One region of the Ruminococcus sp. MCC718 genome, then DNA from elsewhere that is predicted to be linked to it. Evidence: predicted binding sites of a transcription regulator. Region 1 holds the regulator's gene; the other holds the start of a gene.
What was found. The regulator Rex, encoded in region 1, represses fermentation and respiration genes when NADH is low (regulators of the CRP and FNR family bind a similar motif). The targets are predictions, from matches to a motif close to ATTGTTAANNNNTTAACAAT.

Region 1 (3,316 bases):
CTCCAGAGGCGGATCCGATATCACAGGTTCTCTGATCGCAAAAGCAGTCCATGCTGATCTGTATGAGAACTGGACCGATGTATCCGGTTTCCTGATCACAGATCCACGTATCATCAAAAATCCGAAAGTGATCGATACTATCACTTATGTAGAGCTTCGCGAGCTGGCATACATGGGTGCTACCGTGCTTCATGAAGAAGCCATCTTCCCGGTAAGACAGGAAGGTATCCCGATCAACATCCGCAATACCAACCGTCCTCAGGATCCTGGTACGCTGATCGTTGAAAGTACCTGCAGAAAACCGCGTTATACGATCACCGGTATTGCCGGAAAGAAAGGATTTGCAGCCATCAACATCGAAAAAGATATGATGAACTCCGAAATCGGATTCTGCCGCAAAGTCCTGACCGTATTCGAAGACAATGGTATCTCCATCGAGCATATGCCTTCCGGAATCGATACCATGACGGTATTCGTACATCAGTCCGAATTCGAAGAGACCGAGCAGAAGGTACTGGCCGGTATCCACCGTGCTGTCAATCCGGATTCTGTCAATCTGGAATCTGACCTGGCACTGATCGCAGTCGTAGGTCGTGGCATGAAATCTCAGCGTGGAACAGCGGGACGTATTTTTTCCGCACTGGCACATGCAAGTATCAATGTCAAGATGATCGATCAGGGTTCCAGTGAGATGAACATCATCATCGGTGTGAGCAATCAGGATTTCGAGCGTGCGATCAAATCAATCTATGATATTTTTGTAACCGTACAGCTCTAAAAATCAAAGAGGGTACACAAAACCTGCGGCGGACATGGCAGGGATCTTGTGTGCCCGTCTTTTACGTTACTATACAACAGCATTTGACAGGGAGGTATGCAAGTGGAAGAGAAAGAAATTTCAAGAGCGGTCATCAAAAGACTGCCACGGTATTACCGTTATCTCGGTGAGCTGCTGGAATCCGGTACGGAGCGGATCTCATCCGGCGAGCTGAGCGAACGCATGCAGGTAACAGCATCCCAGATCCGGCAGGATCTCAATAATTTCGGTGGATTCGGCCAGCAGGGATATGGTTATAATGTAAAACATTTACATACGGAGATCGGGAAGATCCTGGGTCTGGATCAGGATTACAATATGATCATCATCGGTGCCGGAAATCTCGGACAGGCTCTTGCAAATTATGTAAAATTTGAAAAAAACGGTTTTCTGGTCAAAGGGCTGTTCGATGTAAATCCAAAGCTGAAAGGCGTTGCAGTCAGAGGAATTGTGATCCGTATGACAGACGAGCTTCCTGCTTTTTTGCAGGAGCATGACATTCAGATCGCAGCCCTGACACTTCCGAAACAGTATGCAAAGGAAATGGCAGACTTTCTGGTGGATCACGGCATCCGTGCAATCTGGAATTTTGCCCATACGGATCTTCATCTGCCGGAAGATGTGATCATCGAAAACGTACATCTTTCGGAAAGCCTGATGCAGCTGTCTTACAATATCAGCCGCTACAGCAGAGAACATAAATAAAAAGAACGCAGAGAAAAAAAAAAGAAAACTGTATATTCCATTTGGACGGGCAGACAGGAGGTATATCGCATATGAGGATCTTGTTATCAAAAGAAGACATGAAAACATGTGACCAGAATACCATAGAAGGGTTCGGCGTTCCATCCTGTGTACTGATGGAGCGTGCGGCACTTGCGTGTGTCGATGAACTGTACCGAAGCGGTGCTGCACTTGACCGCGTTCTGGTCATCTGTGGTTCGGGCAATAACGGCGGAGACGGATTTGCCATCGCCAGACTTTTGTTTCTGGATCAGGTACCGGTTTCCATCTGGTTTGTCGGAAAAGAGCAGTCCTGCACGGATCAGACACGCCATCAGAAAGAAATCTGTGAGAAATATGGGATAACTTTTTGTAGTAACCCGGAAATAAATGAATATACTGTTATAGTAGATGCACTGTTTGGAATCGGTCTTTCGCGTGACATCGAAGGCAGCTACCGGGACGCAATCGGGCGGATCAATAAAAGTCCTGCTTTTGTACTGTCTGTCGATATTCCTTCCGGCATTGACGGAAACACGGGTGTGATACGGGGGATTGCCGTAAAGGCTGACCTGACAGTGACATTTGCTTTTGAGCAACCGGGGCATTATATCGGAAAAGGGCGTGCCTGTACCAAAGAGGTACGTGTACGTCAGATCGGTATTACAAAAGAAAGCCTTCCGAAATGCCGGAAATCTTACGTCTGCTATGACAGTATGGATTTAAAGCGGCTGCCAGAGCGACTTGCCACAGAAAACAAAGGTTCCTGCGGCAAAGTTCTTCTGATCGCCGGGAGCCGGGACATGTGCGGTGCTGCAATCTTAAGTGCACGTGCAGCGTATCGAAGCGGAGCCGGTTATGTTCGCATCTACACAGACGAACACAATCAGTCCGCCCTTTTTCAGTCTATCCCGGAAGCAGTGGTAAGCTGCATCCATTCCAACTGGAAGAGAGAACTTGAAAACCTGCTTGCGTGGGCTGATGTGGTTGCAGTAGGTCCCGGCATCGGCATGGAAGCACAAAAGCTTGACATCCTGAATTATGTACTGGAACATGCGGATATTCCGGTCATTCTTGATGCCGATGCTTTGAATCTTGTGGCACGCCATAACCTTTCCCTGGATGGATATTCCATGCCGGTAGCTGTGACACCACATCTTGGGGAGATGGCAAGACTGTGCAGATCAACCATTTCCGATATTTCAGAGGATCTGATCGCAAGTGCCGAAATCTTTGCGAAAGAACAACATGTGATCTGTGTCTTAAAGGATGCCGGAACCGTTGTCAGCAACGGCAGTGAATCCTACATCAACACTTCCGGGAACAGCGGCATGGCAACTGCCGGTTCCGGCGATGTGCTGACCGGCGTATTTGCCGGACTTACCGCACAGGGTATGACGTTATTTGAAGCTGCAAAACTTGCTGTTTTTCTGCATGGATGTGCCGGCGATGCGGCCGCACAAAAATACGGAAAGCGAAGTATGACAGCAAATGATCTGGTGGAGGGACTGATCCGGGTTCTGGCAGATGCAGACGATAAAAATAAATGTAAGTAACGAAAGCAACGGTTACAAAAAACAATACAGGAAGGACTTGAAACATGATGAGCAGTAAATACAGCCGTGTCTGTGCCGAGATCGACATGGATGCCATTGCAGAAAATTTTCGGATCATGCACGAAGCGATCCACCCGGAAACCAAAATGGTTGCTGTAATAAAAACAGATGGTTACGGTCACGGTGCAGTGCCGATCGCACAGATGATACAGCCGGAAGA
Region 2 (3,316 bases), on a different contig from region 1:
ATACGTTCTGGGGCATGTGCATCTGATCCGATGGTGACGATCTCGCCGCCAAGTTCGCGGTAACGTTTCAGGATATCTTCGTGCGGGTTCGGGTGTCCAAGTCCGGCTGCATAGCCTCCGGTATTGATCTCCATGCCAAGTCCTTTATCGATCAGAAGACGGATGATCTCATCCAGCCAGTCACTGTATTCTTTATAAGAATAGAACTGATTTCTATTTGGACCGTAGCGGACGACATAATCAATATGGCCGTAGACATCAAAGCAGGACATGGTATGCAGATTCTCAATGATCGATTCAAAATAAGAAATATAAGACTCTTTTTCGGTGCGTCCCTCAAAAAAAGCAGGATAGTAGGGATCCTGTCCGTTTACCACATGGGATGATCCAATCACAAAATCAAAATCCCAATTCTTCACAAGAGATTCGCAGCGCTCCTTCAGATAAGGCTGCAGACCGAGTTCGAGGCCGAATAATAATTCAATCTTGTGCTCATACTCTTCTTTGAGGGAGGTAAGCGTCTTGCAATAAGAAGGAATATCAGCTTCGAAGACCATCCCTTCGTCAATATAGTCATAGTCCATGTGCTCTGTGAAACACATGGCAGACAGTCCAAGAGAGATACCCTTTTCGACCATATCCCGCATCGGGGCGTCGGAATCGGCGGAAAAAGAGGAATGAAGATGAAAATCGGATCTCATAAAATAAAAACTCCTTTCAAAATACGGCAAAATTCAGGAAAAAACACCTGATTTTTCTCTCTGTTACAAGTTTATGAGAATAAAACACAAATGTCTAGAGAAATTCGTTGAAATTATACTTGAACTTTTTACAGAAATTAGGTAGAATAGAAGAAAGTTGTGGAATCTTTAACAATAAAGACCGCAATCATACTATTTAACATAATAGGAGGAAATTAATCATGGCAGTAAAAGTAGCAATTAATGGTTTTGGACGTATCGGACGTCTTGCATTCAGACAGATGTTTGGCGCAGAAGGATATGAAGTAGTAGCTATCAACGATCTGACTTCCCCAAAAATGCTGGCACACCTGTTAAAATACGATTCATCACAGGGTAAATATGCACTGGCAGACACAGTATCAGCAGGTGAAGATTCCATCACAGTTGACGGAAAAGAGATCAAGATCTACGCTTTCCCGGATGCAAACAACTGCCCATGGGGCGAGCTGGGTGTTGACGTAGTTCTGGAGTGCTCTGGATTCTACACATCCAAAGAAAAGGCTCAGGCTCATATCAATGCAGGTGCTCGTAAAGTTGTTATCTCTGCACCAGCAGGCAATGACCTTCCGACTATCGTTTACAATGTAAACCATGAGACACTGAAAGCTGAGGATCAGATCATTTCTGCAGCTTCTTGTACAACAAACTGTCTGGCACCAATGGCTAAAGCTCTGAACGAACTGGCTCCGATCAAATCCGGTATCATGGTAACAATCCATGCTTACACAGGTGATCAGATGACTCTGGACGGACCTCAGAGAAAAGGCGATCTGAGAAGATCCCGTGCAGCAGCAGTAAACATCGTTCCGAACAGCACAGGTGCTGCAAAAGCTATCGGTCTGGTTATTCCGGAACTGAACGGCAAACTGATCGGTTCTGCACAGCGTGTACCGACCCCTACAGGTTCTACTACAATCCTGACAGCAGTTGTTGAAGGAACAGTAACTGTAGACGAAATCAACGCTAAGATGAAAGCATCTACTACAGAATCTTACGGATACAACGAAGACGAAATCGTATCCAGCGATATCGTTGGTATGAGATATGGTTCTCTGTTTGATGCTACTCAGACAATGGTTCTGCCTCTGGACAACGGTACAACAGAAGTACAGGTTGTTTCTTGGTATGACAACGAAAACTCTTACACATCTCAGATGGTAAGAACAATCAAATACTTCTCTGAATTAGCATAATCTGTTAAATCAGACAAAGAAGACCTATCTGGGTCCGGTCTTTTGGACCGGGCCCTTTTTATCTTAGTCGGAGAAGACTCTGCGGCTAAATAAGTGGCTCCGCAAGGATGCACATTAGAAAATCCGTATGTATGATACAAGGAGGAAATAAGAATGCTTAATAAAAAGTCAGTTGATGATATCAACGTAAAAGGCAAAAGAGTCCTGGTTCGCTGTGACTTTAACGTACCTCTGAAAGATGGCAAGATCACAGACGAAAACCGTCTCGTAGCAGCTCTGCCAACTATCAAAAAACTGATCGCGGACGGCGGAAAAGTAATCCTTTGCTCTCATCTGGGCAAACCAAAGGGAGAACCGAAACCGGAACTCTCTCTGGCACCGGTAGCAGTACGTCTCTCTGAACTGCTTGGTCAGGAAGTAAAATTTGCAGCTGATCCGGAAGTTGTAGGACCGAACGCAAAAGCAGCTGTAGAAGCTATGAAAGACGGTGAAGTTGTTCTGCTTGAAAACACTCGTTACCGTGCTGAAGAAACCAAAAATGGCGAAGCATTCAGTAAAGATCTGGCATCTCTGTGTGATGTGTTCGTAAACGATGCATTTGGTACTGCTCACAGAGCACACTGCTCTAACGTAGGTGTTACCGAATATGTAGATACCGCAGTTGTTGGATATCTGATGCAGAAAGAGATTGATTTCCTGGGCAATGCAGTAGAAAATCCAGTTCGCCCGTTCGTTGCAATCCTGGGTGGTGCAAAAGTAGCAGACAAACTGAATGTTATCTCCAACCTGCTTGAGAAATGCGATACTCTGATCATCGGCGGCGGTATGGCTTATACTTTCCTGAAAGCTCAGGGCAAAGAGATTGGTAAATCTCTGGTAGACGACAGCAAGATCGACTACTGCAATGAGATGATGGCAAAAGCTGAGAAGCTTGGCAAAAAACTTCTGCTTCCGGTAGATGCAGTTGTTTCCGCAGATTTCCCGAACCCGATCGATGCTCCGATCGAAGTAGAGAACGTATCTGTAGATAATATCCCGGTTGACAAAGAAGCTATGGATATCGGAAAAGAAACAGCAGCACTGTATGCAGATGCAGTAAAAACAGCAAAAACAGTTGTTTGGAACGGACCGATGGGTGTATTCGAAAACCCGACACTGGCAGCAGGTACGATCGCAGTAGCAAAAGCTCTGGCAGATACCGATGCAACAACCATCATCGGCGGCGGCGATTCTGCAGCAGCAGTAAACCAGCTTGGATTTGGTGACAAGATGAGCCACATCTCCACAGGCGGTGGAGCATCTCTGGAATTCCTGGAAGGAAAAGAACTGCCGGGCGTAGCAGCAGCTAACGATAAGTAAACACTTAACGAAAACAAGCCG

Region 2: the regulator Rex is predicted to act here: its motif matches at 858-877, upstream of gap (type I glyceraldehyde-3-phosphate dehydrogenase).

The regions. Positions count from the first base shown of each region.
Region 1 is NZ_WQNP01000171.1:12,600-15,915, forward strand. It holds gene GPK60_RS13765 (aspartate kinase) at 1-778, shown strand, start outside; gene GPK60_RS13770 (redox-sensing transcriptional repressor Rex) at 881-1,522, shown strand; gene GPK60_RS13775 (NAD(P)H-hydrate dehydratase) at 1,594-3,096, shown strand; gene alr (alanine racemase) at 3,141-3,316, shown strand, end outside.
Region 2 is NZ_WQNP01000020.1:26,535-29,850, forward strand. It holds gene GPK60_RS02310 (histidinol-phosphatase HisJ family protein) at 1-701, opposite strand, end outside; gene gap (type I glyceraldehyde-3-phosphate dehydrogenase) at 923-1,936, shown strand; gene GPK60_RS02320 (phosphoglycerate kinase) at 2,090-3,295, shown strand.